2 regions of the Faecalibacterium wellingii genome follow, and region 2 is predicted to be linked to the other one. Evidence: a T-box and tRNA genes for the amino acid it is inferred to sense, from the RefSeq annotation. Region 2 holds a T-box; the other holds one or more tRNA genes.
What was found. A T-box is a leader RNA that pairs with one kind of tRNA and senses whether it is charged. The one in region 2 lies ahead of MTP37_RS03365 (valine--tRNA ligase), so its partner is inferred to be a tRNA-Val.

Region 1: it encodes a tRNA-Val, which carries the amino acid that the T-box ahead of MTP37_RS03365 (valine--tRNA ligase) is inferred to sense. The anticodon was not compared.

The regions. Positions count from the first base shown of each region.
Region 1 is NZ_CP094473.1:1,569,886-1,576,652, reverse strand. Features, by position in the region: gene MTP37_RS07595 (SpaA isopeptide-forming pilin-related protein) at 1-191, shown strand, start outside; gene MTP37_RS07590 (pilin N-terminal domain-containing protein) at 199-1,098, shown strand; gene MTP37_RS07585 (sortase) at 1,095-1,751, shown strand; gene gltA (NADPH-dependent glutamate synthase) at 1,833-3,227, opposite strand; gene MTP37_RS07575 (sulfide/dihydroorotate dehydrogenase-like FAD/NAD-binding protein) at 3,229-4,071, opposite strand; tRNA gene MTP37_RS07570 (tRNA-Gly) at 4,410-4,485, shown strand; tRNA gene MTP37_RS07565 (tRNA-Val) at 4,491-4,566, shown strand; tRNA gene MTP37_RS07560 (tRNA-Asp) at 4,570-4,643, shown strand; tRNA gene MTP37_RS07555 (tRNA-Phe) at 4,808-4,883, shown strand; tRNA gene MTP37_RS07550 (tRNA-Gly) at 4,887-4,962, shown strand; gene MTP37_RS07545 (nucleoid-associated protein) at 5,155-6,144, opposite strand; gene MTP37_RS07540 (PH domain-containing protein) at 6,290-6,667, shown strand; gene MTP37_RS07535 (MFS transporter) at 6,752-6,767, opposite strand, start outside.
Region 2 is NZ_CP094473.1:716,924-723,690, reverse strand. Features, by position in the region: gene MTP37_RS03375 (folylpolyglutamate synthase/dihydrofolate synthase family protein) at 1-755, opposite strand, end outside; gene MTP37_RS03370 (VanZ family protein) at 759-1,271, opposite strand; gene MTP37_RS03365 (valine--tRNA ligase) at 1,273-3,978, opposite strand; T-box leader at 4,039-4,260, opposite strand; gene MTP37_RS03360 (bifunctional homocysteine S-methyltransferase/methylenetetrahydrofolate reductase) at 4,564-6,351, opposite strand; gene MTP37_RS03355 (GNAT family N-acetyltransferase) at 6,501-6,767, shown strand, end outside.

The DNA of each region.
Region 1 (6,767 bases), 850 kb from region 2:
CGGAGATCACCAACAACAGTGGCATCCAGACCGGCAAGATCTTCATCACCAACAAAGTCTACAGCGGCTACGTGCTGCCCTCCACCGGCGGCATGGGCACGGTGCCCTTTGCGGCGGTGGGCGGTATGCTGACCGTGGGTGCGGCCCTGCTGCTGGCCAAACGCAAAAAACACGAAGAGAAAGGGGAGTGAGCAGCCGATGGAACAGAAAAGCTTGCGCAGGCGGCTTGCAGCCCTGCTTTTGATGCTGTGCCTTCTGGTGGCAGGTGCACTGCCTGCCCTTGCCACCAGTGCGAACATCCGGCTGGTGGATGCCAGCGGGAACCCCGCCACCGGCACCATCCGCGTTGCGCTGTACGACAGCGCGAAGGATAAGGCCCTGAGCGGCGGTCAGCTGACGCTGTACCGCGTGGCTGAGGTGAAGCGCAAAAACGGCGACCTGAGCTTTGAATACTGCGGCGATTTTTACGGCTGCGGCATCGCGCTGGGCGACCTGACCGACAGCACGCTGGCAGACCAGCTGCTGGAATATATGCCGCAGGGCGCAAAGGGCACCACAAAAACCGTTGATGCGGACGGCAATGCCGCCTTTGAAGATCTGGAACTTGGCCTGTACCTGATCGTGCAGAGCAAGGCCTCCAATGGCTATGCGCCCATCAAACCGTTCCTTGTTTCCCTGCCCATGGCAGAAAACGGGAAATGGAATTATGAGGTGGATGCCTCCCCCAAGGTGGGCGGCTACACCCCCGTCAACCCGGATACGCCGCCTGTGCCGCCCACTCCCGTGCCGGACAAGCCCGGCACCCCGGAACAGCCCACGGAGCCCACAAACCCGGATACGCCCAAGAACCCGGACGGCCCGGATAGTCCGGTCTCGCCCGGCAGCCCGGACAGCCCGGTGGCTCCCGGCAATCCGGACAACCCGGTAGCCCCGGGAAACCCGGATAATCCCGCACTGGCGGGCCGTCCGGACGGCGCAGTCATGAGCGGTCTGCCTCAGACCGGCCAGCTGAACTGGCCTGTGCCGGTGCTGGCGGTCAGCGGTGTGCTGCTGTTTGCCGCTGGCTGGGTGCTGAACAAAAAGGAAGCGCTGCCATGAGACAGAAAATTGGAAAGATATGCATGGTGCTGGGTGCGCTGCTTATTTTGGCGGCAGCAGCGCTGCTTGCCTACAACAAGTGGGATGCGGCCCGCGCAGACAAGGCAGCACAGCAGGCGCTGGGAGAGCTGGAACAGACCCTGACCACAACGGTTGAGGAAAAGGCAAAGTCGGAGACCGTTGTGCTGCAGCCGGAGCTGGACCCTGCCCAGCCCATGACCGAGACGGAACTGGACGGCTGGAGCTACATCGGCTATCTGTCCATCCCCTCCATTGGACTCGACCTGCCTGTGATGAGCGAGTGGAGCTATGCGGGCCTGAAGATCGCGCCCGGCCGGTACTCCGGCTCCACCTACGCGGACAACATGGTGGTCTGCGCCCATAACTATGCAAAGCACTTCAGCCCCATCAAATGGCTGGCCGAAGGGGCACAGGTCTATTTTACCGATATGGACGGCATGCGGTGGAGCTACGAGGTCTCCTATGTGGAGAACCTGCAGCCTACCCAGATCGAAAAAATGACCGAAAAGACGGAAGATTCTGATAACTGGGACCTGACCCTCTTCACCTGCACCACCGGCGGCCGTGCCCGCTGTGCCGTGCGGTGCGTGCGGACAGGCTACCCGGTGCTCACAACGGAGACCGCAGAATAAGATGCAAAAATCCCCTGTGCGCTGGCACAGGGGATTTTTTATATCCGGTATTCAGTGGGCTGGGCCCATCTTCACAGGGGATTACTTGCTCTGGATGTACTCGTCAATGGCCTTTGCAGCAGCCTTGCCTGCGCCCATGGCCTTGATAACGGTGGCAGCGCCGGTCACGGCGTCACCACCCGCGTACACACCGTCACGGCTGGTCTTGCCGTCGTCGCCGTCGGTGACGATGCAGCCGTGCTTGTTGGTCTCCAGACCCGGGGTGGTGGAGCGGATCAGCGGGTTGGGGCTGGTGCCCAGACTCATAATGACCGTGTCCACGTCCAGCTCAAACTCGCTGCCCTTCTTCTCAATGGGGCGGCGGCGGCCGGAAGCATCGGGCTCGCCCAGCTCCATCTCGATGCAGGTGATGGACTTGACAAAGCCCTCGTCATTGGCGTGGATCTCCACAGGGTTGCACAGGGTCCTGAAGATGATGCCCTCTTCCTCGGCGTGCTCCACCTCTTCCTTACGGGCAGGCAGTTCAGCCATGCCGCGGCGGTAGACGATGTACACGGTCTCGGCACCCAGACGCAGGGCGCTGCGGGCAGCGTCCATGGCCACGTTGCCGCCGCCCACAACGGCGACCTTCTTGCCGGTGCGGATGGGGGTCTTGCTGGTGGGCAGATAAGCCTTCATCAGGTTGGAGCGGGTCAGGAACTCGTTGGCAGAGTAGACGCCCTTCAGGCTCTCGCCGGGGATGCCCATAAAGCGGGGCAGGCCGGCACCGGAGCCTACGAACACGGCCTCATAACCGTACTCGTCCATCAGCTCGTCGATGGTCAGCACCTTGCCAATGACCATGTTGCACTCGAAATCAACGCCCATCTTCTTCAGGCCGTCGATCTCCTGCTGCACGATGGCCTTGGGCAGACGGAACTCGGGGATGCCGTACATCAGCACGCCGCCGGCCACATGCAGGGCCTCGTAAACGGTGACCTTATAGCCCAGCTTTGCCAGATCGCCTGCGGCGGTCAGACCGGCAGGGCCAGCGCCGATGATGGCCACCTTGTGGCCGTTCCATTCGGGCACGATGGGGGCAGTGTGCACATTCTCACGGTGCCAGTCGGCAACAAAGCGCTCCAGACGGCCAATGCCCACAGGCTCATTCTTGATGCCGCGGGTGCACTTGCCCTCGCACTGGCTCTCCTGCGGGCAGACACGGCCGCAGACGGCGGGCAGGGAAGAGGAGCGGTTGATCACCTGATAAGCGGCTTCAAAGTCGCCCTCGGCCACATGACCGATGAACTCAGGGATATCGATGCCCACGGGGCAGCCGGTCTGGCAGGGCTTGTTCTTGCAGTGCACGCAGCGTTTTGCTTCGTTCACGGCCATTTCTTCGGTGTAGCCCAGAGCAACTTCCTTGAAGTTCTTGTTGCGCACATTGGGGTCCTGGGTGGGCATGGGGCACTTCTTCGGGTCCATATTGAAAGCCATCTTACTTTACCTCCTGATTGAGCAGATTGCATGCCGCTTCACGGGCGTGTGCCTCAAACGGGCGGTACATGGTGCCGCGGGCCATTGCTTCGTCAAAATCCACCAGATCGCCGTCAAAGTCGGGGCCGTCCACGCAGGCGAACTTGGTCTCGCCGCCTACGGTCAGGCGGCAGCCGCCGCACATGCCGGTGCCGTCGATCATGATGGGGTTCATGGAAACGATGCTCTTCAGGCCATGCTTCTGGCAGGTCTTGACCACAAACTTCATCATGATCAGCGGGCCGATGGTGATGACCAGATCGTACTGGTTGCCTGCGGCCACCAGCTCGTCCAGAGCGGCGGTAACAACGCCCTTGGTGCCGTAGCTGCCATCATCGGTCATAATGCGCAGCTCATCGCTGCAGGCCCGGAACTCGTCCTCCAGGATCAGCAGATCCTTATTACGGAAGCCGACCACGCTGTGCACCACACAGCCCTGCTCGTGCAGCTCACGGGCAATGGGCAGGGCAATGGCGCAGCCTACGCCGCCGCCCACGACACAGACCTTCTTCAGACCCTCCACCTCGGTGGCACGGCCCAGCGGGCCCACGAAATCGTGGACGCTCTCGCCGACCTTCAGGCTGTTCAGCTCCATCGTGGTACCGCCCACGATCTGGAAAATGATGTCCACAGTGCCCTTCTCGCGGTCGTAACCGGCCACGGTCAGAGGGATGCGCTCGCTGTCCTCAAACGGGCGCACAATGATAAACTGGCCCGGCTTTGCCTTTTTGGCGATCAGAGGGGCTTCAATGACCATCTTTGTCACGGTGGGGTTCAGCGCGACTTTTTCAGTGATCTTATACATCGTGTTTGCTCCTTTATGCTGGCATTTCCTATTTCTGCGCACGAAAACGCGCCTGCATGCCCTCGGCGGCATAACAGACGCAGCTTTTGCAGGCGACAAAATGACATTCTTATTATAATGGTTCCTACAGGAGAAAGCAACTAAATTTTCCTCGTGTCTGTTGCGGCAAACATGAATGAACGGCGGTGTCAGCCAGTGCAGAGAAGGCTTTTTGTGCGCAGACAGGCCTGTTTTGAATTTTTTTGCAAAAAATTCAAATTTGTGGTTGACAATTGCCGGGAGGTACGGTATAATAATCAGCGTCGCCGGTAAACAACCGGCACGAACACATGGAATGTGCGGCCGTAGCTCATCTGGTAGAGCGCCACCTTGCCAAGGTGGAGGTAGCGAGTTCGAGCCTCGTCGGCCGCTCCATTTGTGGAAGTTTAGCTCAGCTGGGAGAGCATCTGCCTTACAAGCAGAGGGTCAGCGGTTCGAGCCCGTTAACTTCCACCATGTGGCCCGGTAGCTCAGTTGGTTAGAGCACCAGCCTGTCACGCTGGGGGTCGTCGGTTCGAGCCCGATCCGGGTCGCTTCGTCGGAATGTCAGTCGTTTGTCTGGCAGTCTTACAAGTAAAACTGCCGTAACAAACTCTGAAATTCCTCCTCTTCCCCACAAAACTTTGCTTCGCAAATTTTTGCGGGGGCCCCGCTTGAAATACGAGCGGGAGGGTGCAGGGATAATTGCACCGCTTATGCCTCTGTAGCTCAGTCGGTAGAGCAGGGGACTGAAAATCCCCGTGTCATTGGTTCGATTCCGATCGGAGGCACCATATGCGGCCGTAGCTCATCTGGTAGAGCGCCACCTTGCCAAGGTGGAGGTAGCGAGTTCGAGCCTCGTCGGCCGCTCCAACACGAAGCCATCATCAATGCAGCAATGCAAAGATGATGGCTTTTTTGCTGTTGTTTCCCATTGCATCTCCTTCCTGTGAAAAAAGCAAAGCCGGAAAATCCGCAGATTTTCCGGCTTTGCAAATATAAAAAATTATTCCGCTGATATTGTCGGAGCGCACCCTGTGTGCGGAGACAATTTTAAATCGTTTCTTACAGGATCACATTTTTGATGAGCAGCGAAATGCTGCCGTCATCGCTGTGCAGAAACTCTACTTCATTTTCCGAGTTCAGCAGCTCGGTGGGAATCTTCACCTCAATGCCGTTTGCAGTGTGGATGCTGCGGCTCTCCATGCGGCGGATGCGCGCAGGGGTCACGGTCACGGGCTGCTCAGGCGCTTCCAGCACATCGCTCTTTTCTACGTAGTCGTCAAAGGGCACGGCGGCAAGGGGATATTCCTCCTCCAGCTGCTGGCGCACCTGCTGGATGGACACCTGATTGTCGTTGTCAGCGGCCTGATTTGCAATCAGCATCGCGACCTGAGCCTCTACGTGGGGCTGATCCGCGTAGTTTTCCTGCACGGCCTGAACAGCGGCTTCCTGAATGGCCTGCAGCTTCTTTTTCTCCGGCTGAGCGGTGGTGTACTGGAACACCACGGTGGAAAGATAAAAATCCTTGTGCCCGTCGATGTCGAATTTCTTTTCCAGCAGCTTCATGGTGTAATCGGTGAGATTCACGAGTGCGCCTTCCTCTACTTTGCCGCTCTGGCTGGGCAGACAGGCCCGCTGCTGTATGATGGAGTTCACCGGGGCACCCTCTACGGTCTCGGTGTAGTGGGTGTAGCCGTTTTTGTAGTTCAGCTTCAGGATGCCCAGCCACGGCTCGCCATCGCGGGTAAAATCCACCACCGCAAGGTCTGCCCCCGGGATGGTGGCGTGGGCGTGCATGTAGTCGAACAGCACCCCGGCAATGCGGCAGGAAAGATCCACAAAATCGTGATTGTGTTCCAGCTCATTTTTAAAGGCGGAATCCGGCAGCGGGCGGCACTGGCGGATATCGTCGCTGGCAAGCAGCTTTTCGATGTGATACTGGAAGTAAGCAGTCTTTTCAGCGGTCATTTCCATGCCGCCGCCGCTCAGCACAGGGGCGTCCATGGTGGTGTCCAGCACATGCAGGATAGCCTGATGAATAATGATCTCCACGGGTACAAAACCTCATTTCGTACAAAATCTTTTTTGCATACAGTATAGCACAGCATGACGCAAAAGGCGAGACCGCATCTTGTAAACAGCAGGCGGGAATGCTACAATAAGAGTAGAAAACTACCAAGGAAAGGGGACAAAAACCATGGAATTCCGTGATAAACCAATGGAAAACCTCATCCGCCTTCAGGAAAAGGATATCTGCAAAAATGCCCGCGCACTGCTTCTGGACGGTGAGAGTGTCGTGGGTGCCTACAAGACGGTGCGGGATCAGGTGATCTTTACCACCCACCGCATCATCATGGTGGATATGCAGGGCGTCACCGGTACCCGGCAGCAGATCTTTGTGCTGCCGTACCGCAAAGTGCTGCACTTCGGCATTCAGACGGCAGGCTTTGGCGACCCGGTGCAGGCATCGCAGCTGACGGTCTGCTTTGCGGACGCACACGAGGCAAAGTTCGGCTTTATCGGCCAGCAGGAACTGTTTGCGGTCGCCAATGCCATCAGCCGGTGCATCCTGTAAATAACTCCTCTTAAAACAGCAGGCTCCCCGCCCGAGACCGGACAGGGAGCCTTTTGCTGTATACGAAATGGGAGAATGGCAGAATTAGCAGCGGCTTGTT
Region 2 (6,767 bases):
TTGCGGCAGAGCGCCAGCGAAAGCTCCACAGCCACAGCGGCGTTGCCTGCTGCGTGACGGCCCAGAAAGGCCAGCGGCACAGTGTACCCGCCGTAGTCCACCTTGCTGGCAAACTTTTCCGCTTCCAGAAAGGTGATATCCTCCGGGTCCGGCACCACCAGCTCACAGCCGCACTTTCCTGCGGCTACAATGAGCTCGCTCAGCACTGCTTTAGGCTGCTCCGGCGCGGTGACGCAGATGCTGCCCTTGCGCATGACGCCTGCCGCCAGTGCGGCAAGGCGCTCCACCGAGCGGCTCACGCCGTCCGGGCCGACCGAGGTGACGGCGCACACCGGCATACCGGGCAGCGCTTCGGCAAGGCCCGCATCCGGCAGCTCCACCACGGCCAGCGTACAGCCCGCTGCGCCAAAGCAGTTGGCCGCTGCTGCCAGCTCCGCTGCGTCCCGGGGCAGAGCCTCGGCGGTGGAAAGGGCTTCTGCCGTCAAGGCCAGCAGGCCCTCGTCCACCGGAGCGTCATCGATGCAGATGCGCTCCGACAGCGGGCGGGAACCCGCATGATACAGACCCGCATGGATGCCCTGTGCGTGCAGGATGGCCGCCAGCAGGCGGGCCACCACAGTCTTGCCCGCCGTGCCCGCCACACCCACAAACTGCACCTTCTGCACCGGTGCGGTGAACGCGGCGCGCAGCTGTTCGGTGGAGGCAAAGCCGTCCGGCAGGGCGGCAAAATACTGATTTGCCTGTTCGATGGTCATTGGTTACTCCTTATTACAATGATGAAACAGCAGCCCGCACAACGCCATGAGCACCAGCGCTGCAAGGATGCCTGCCAGCACACCGGCAGAGTCCAGCCACACATCCGTGACCTGACTGCTGCGGCCCGGTGAGTAGATCTGGATGGTCTCATCGACCAGTGCGGTGAGCACGCCGCCCAGCAGCGGCACGCTGATGTGCCAGATGTAGTTCCGGGTGTACACCCGCATGCACAGCATGAGCAGAAAGCCTTCCAGCGTATACTCGCAGAAATGCGCCAGCTTGCGCACGATGTGATCCGTCAGGCGCTGGGCAAGGGCCGGATGGCCCAGACGGCGCAGCACTCCCTGCAGCAGGGCAAGCACCCGGCCGCTGGAGCCCTGAGAGACCTCGCCGATCTTCATGGAATTGGAAAAGATGAACACGATGCAGCCAAGGAGGGCAAGAGTAAAGAGTACCCGCCCTGCAGCGACCCACGGAAAAGCGCGCTGTGCGCTGCTATGACGACCCCCGCTCAAATCAGCCCAGAGCCTTGATGCTCTGTTCAATGTTGGCGAGCTTGTCCTGACTCTTGGCGTATTTATTGCGGATATCCTCCACCAGGGCCGCCGGAGCGCGCTCCACAAACTTGGGGTTGTCCAGCTGATTTGCGAACATGGCCATTTCCTTTTCGGCCTTGGCCTTTTCCTTGTTCAGACGTGCCAGCTCCTTGTCGCGGTCGATGAGCTCCATCATGGGGATGAAGCCGCGTGCAGCGTGGGTGGACACCTGCACCATGCCGTCGGTGCTGCCCTCATACTTCTCGGTAAAGGTCACATCGGTGGCAAAGGCGAACTTTGCCAGATAGACCTGTGCCTTCTGGAAGGGTGCTGCATCGGCAGTCTCGATGATCATGCTGGTCTTTTTGGCGGGGTGGACATTCATCTCGGTGCGCATGGTACGCACGGCCTTGATGTAGTCCATGACCTTTTCAAAGGCTTCCTCTTCGTCGGCCCAGTTGTGAGCTTCATCGAAGGTGGGCCAGCTCTGGGTCATGATGGTCTCGGCAGAGCCGGGCAGAGCCTGATACAGCTCCTCGGTGATGAAGGGCATGAAGGGATGCAGCAGCTTGAGGGCCTTATCCAGCACATACACCAGCACGCGGCGGGCAGTGTCGGCCTGCTGTGCGTCGCCGGAATTCAGGCGGGGCTTTGCGATCTCGATGAACCAGTCGCAGTAGACGTCCCAGATGAAGCTGTTGATCTTGGCAGCGGCCAGACCCATCTCGTAGTGATCAAGGTTGTCGGTCATGGCACCGGCCACCTGATTCAGCTTGGTGAGCACCCACTTGTCGCTCATGTCCAGCATCTCCTCGCTGGGCAGGCCCGGCTCAAAGTCCTCGGGCAGGTTCATCAGCACAAAGCGGGTAGCGTTCCACAGCTTATTGGCAAAGTTGCGGGCAGCCTCCACCTTCTTTTCGATATAGCGCATGTCGTTGCCCGGGGTGGAGCCGTCCACCAGCATAAAGCGCAGGGCGTCTGCGCCGTACTGGGCAATGACCTCCAGCGGGTCGATGCCGTTGCCAAGGCTCTTGGACATCTTGCGGCCCTGACTGTCGCGCACGATGCCGTGGATGCAGACAGTGCTGAAGGGTGCCTTGCCGGTGTAGGCCAGACCCGAGAAGATCATGCGGCTGACCCAGAAGCCGATGATGTCGTAGCCGGTGACGAGGGTGTTGGTGGGGTAGAAATACTTGAGGTCTTCGCTCTCCTCATTGGGCCAGCCCAGCGTGCTGAAGGGCCACAGAGCGGAGGAGAACCAGGTATCCAGCGTATCGGGGTCCTGGGTCAGCTTTGCGCTGCCGCACTTGGGGCAGGCACAGGGAGCAGACTTTGCCACCACGGTCTCGCCGCAGTCGTCGCAGTACCATGCCGGGATCTGATGACCCCACCACAGCTGACGGCTGATGCACCAGTCGCGGGTGTTCTTCATCCAGTTCATATAATTCTTGGTGAAGCGCTCGGGCACAAACTTGATCTCGCCCTTCTCCACGCTCTCGATGGCGGGCTTTGCCAGCGGCTCCATCTTGACGAACCACTGCTTGGACACCATGGGCTCGATGGTGGAGTGGCAGCGGTAGCAGGTGCCCACCTCGTGCTTGAGGGGCTCGATCTCCTTCAGGAAGCCGCCTGCTTCCAGATCGGCCAGAATGGCCTTGCGGGCCTCGAGGGTGGTCATGCCGGCGTACTTGCCGCAGTCCAGCACCTCAGGCTCATTGATGGTGTTCTTGCCGGCGGCGAACAGCGCATCGGCAGCAGCCTTGTCGGCAGCGCCGGTCATGTGACCGTCGTAGGTGAACACACGCACGATGGGCAGGTTGTGGCGCAGGCCCACCTCAAAGTCGTTGGGGTCGTGGGCGGGGGTGATCTTGACCACACCGGTGCCCTTGGTCATGTCGGCGTGCTCATCGCAGACGATGGGGATTTCCTTGTTCAGCAGAGGCAGCACCACATGGCAGCCGTGCAGATGGGCATAGCGGGGGTCGTCACCGTTGATGGCAACAGCGGTATCGCCCAGCATGGTCTCGGGACGGGTGGTAGCCAGCTCCAGCATCTCGCCGGTCTCCTTGACCGGGTACAGCAGGTGCCAGAAGCTGCCGTCCTTTTCCTCGTACTCCACCTCGGCGTCAGAAATGGAGGTGTTGCAGTGGGGGCACCAGTTGACCATGCGGTTGCCGCGGTAGATCAGGCCCTTGTCGTACAGGCGCACGAACACTTCCTTGACGGCCTCAGAGCAGCCCTCGTCCATGGTAAAGCGCTCGCGCTCCCAGTCGCAGCTGCTGCCCAGCTTTTTCAGCTGGCTGACGATGCGGTTGCCGAACTTGGTCTTCCATGCCCATGCACGGTCCAGAAAACCATCGCGGCCCACCATCTCCTTGGTCAGGCCCTCGGCGCGCATGGCCTCCACCACCTTGGCCTCGGTGGCAATGGAGGCGTGGTCGGTGCCAGGCACCCACAGGGCGGCATAGCCCTGCATCCGCTTGGTGCGGATGAGGATATCCTGCATGGTGTTATCCACCGCATGGCCCATGTGCAGCTGGCCGGTGACGTTCGGGGGCGGCATGACGATGGTGTAGGGTTTCTTGTCGGGGTCTGCCTTCGTGTGGAAGTAGCCGCCGTCCAGCCAGAACTGGTAGATGCGGTCTTCCACCTGGCTGGGATCGTACTGTTTTGCAAGTTCTTTCATAGGGTCCTCCCAGTAAAAAATGATGAAGTGGGACGAAAAAAAGCCGTCCCACGGAACGTTCCATGGGACGGCTGTAATAACCGCGGTACCACCCAAATTGCGCAGAGCATCCTGCGCCCCTTGATGCCCCGGTAACGTGGGACAGCTCCGAGAGCGGCTTGCTCTTTAGCTCACCGCTCCTGCTCCAAAGTGACAGCACACCGCCCGACCGTACCGGATTCGCAGCATTTTCCGGCTCTCTGAACGGCAAATGCAGTGCACACTCTTCTTCAACGCATTTATAAAAAGAATATAGCGTTTTTTGTGCGATTTGTCAATTACTTTTTTCTTTACAAGAATTTGTCCTGCTGCATCTTGCGGTTTGGGCCTTATTCGTGAAAACGCGTTTGGAGTGGCCCGCAGGCCACGACAAACGCAAATATAAAAAATATTTTTCCGCTGAAGATGCAACGACGACGACCGCTGCCTGTGGCAGAAACAGAGAGGAGTTGTTGGGGCCGTGGCCAGCAGAATGCAAGGCCCGCTCAAGGGCCGTAGCATACGCTGGGAGCCACAACCCGTCCCAGAGCGAACGCGTCGGCCATTTTAATCTGCAACTCCTTCCTCTTTCAGCCGGGCAATGAGCCGTTCCATCAGGGCGATGCGGTTGAAGGGGGTCATCAGGTAGAAGCCATCTGCATAGGGCGCTGCGGCCTGTGCAGCCTTCACCGAGACTTCCAGTCCCAGCTCTTCGCCCTGCACACGGTCCAGCCCGGCAAAGCGCTCGATGATCTCAGCGTCCACATGGATGCCGTTGACCTCGTTCTCCATGAAGATGGCGTTGCGCTGGCTCACCACCGGCATGATGCCCGCTAAAATCTTTGCCCTGCTGCCCAGCGCTTCCCGGGTCTTTTTCAGGTTTTCCACCGCCTGTGCCGAGAGCACCGGCTGGGTGAGGAAGCCGCTCATGCCATTCTCCAGCTTTTCCTGTGCACGGCGCAGCTCCACATCAAAGTTGCGGGCGTTCAGGTTCAGCGCACCGAACACGGTGAGGGGCGAGGGCATTTCCCGACCCTCGCCTGCCAGCGAGACGATGTACTGCGCCAGCTTGCGGGAGTTGAACTGGTACACGTTCTTCACCTCGTCCCGCTCTGCAGTGGGGATGGGGTCGCCGGTGATGGCCAGCACCTCCCGCACGCCCTCGGCATACAGGCCCAGCAGCAGGGCCTTGGTGGCGTTCAGGTTGCGGTCGCGGCAGGTCATGTGGGGCAGCACGTTCAGCCCCAGCTCCCGGTGCACCCGGCAGGCCACCAGCGAGGAATCCATCCGTGCCCGGGCAATGGGGCAGTCCGCAATGGTCAAAAGATCAGCCCCGGCAGCCTGCAGGCGGCGGGCCCCCTCCAGATAGCCCGTCAGGTCGGCGTCCTTGGGGGAGTCCAGCTCAATGGCGATCACCTTTTGGCCCGCGTTCAGCTTGCGCAGAAAGGCATCGTCCGTTTCCACCTCCGGCTTTGCGGCGGTGGGTACCGGCGCTGCCGCTGCCACCGGCAGCTGCTCCGGCAGCGCATCCAGCGCCGTGCGCAGGGCCGCAATGTGGGCGGGCGTAGTGCCGCAGCAGCCGCCCAGAATGCGCACACCCTCGGCGGCAAGGCCGACCAGCTCCCGGGCAAAATATTCCGGCCTGCCCTGATACTGTACCCGGGTGCGGGTGACCACCGGGTAGCCCGCATTGGGCATAACAGACAGGGGCAGCTCTGTTCTGCCCAGCTGCTGCACCAGTGTGCGCATGGCACCGGGAGCAGAAACGCAGTTCAGGCCCACGGCATCCACTGCACCGCAGGCGGTCATGCTGCGCACCAGCTGGGTGCAGTGCCGTCCCTCACGGGTGTAACCGTCCGGCAGCACCGCAAAGGACACCAGCACAAAGGCGTCCGGCACTGCTTCTTTGATCTGCTTCGCGGCTTCGGCCACACCGGCGTCGCTGCTCAGCGTCTCAAACAAAAAGTTCTTTGCACCCAATGCGGCAAACCGCTCGGCAAGGGCCGTATAGATCTGTGCCGCCGGGAGCGATTCCGTATCCGGGGCCGGGCCAAGATCGGCAAACACGGCAGCGCCGGTCTTTGCAGCGGCCTGTGCGGCCAGCCTCCATCCCTCGTCTGTCAGGGCCTCCCACAGCGGATTTCCCGCCGCCGCCATCCGCGGCAGGCCAAAGGTGTTGGTCTTGATGGCATCGGCACCTGCTTCCAGATACGCACCATGCACGGCCAGAACTCCTTCCGGGTCCAGCAGATTTGCCTGCTCACACTCCTGCCCGGGCTTTGCTTTATAATAGGTGCCCATGCCGCCATCGAACAGCAGCGGGCGCTTTTTCAAGATCTCACGCACATCACTCATGGAGAGTTCTCCTTTTCCCACAAAAACACTTGGCTTTTAGTTTAATGCACAAAAGCAGTCTGGTCAAGCGTTTTTTCGCGGCGGCGCTTGCAGGAACGCCAAATTTGTGCTATCCTATGCATACTTTATAAAATAGGGAGGTGTGTGCCATGCGCCACGCCGGAACGCAGGAGCTTGAGACTGACCGGCTTTTTCTGCGCCGCCTGCTGCCGGAGGATGCCGACATGATGTACGCAAACTGGGCGTCCGACCCGCAGGTGACCCGTTTTCTGCGGTGGGAGCCCCACAAAAACGCTCTGGAAACGCTGGGCCTGCTGGCGGCATGGGCCACACTCTACCCGAACCCGGACTACTACCAGTGGGCCATTGTGGAAAAGGCTTCCGGGCAGGTGTTTGGCAGCATCAGCATCTTCAAT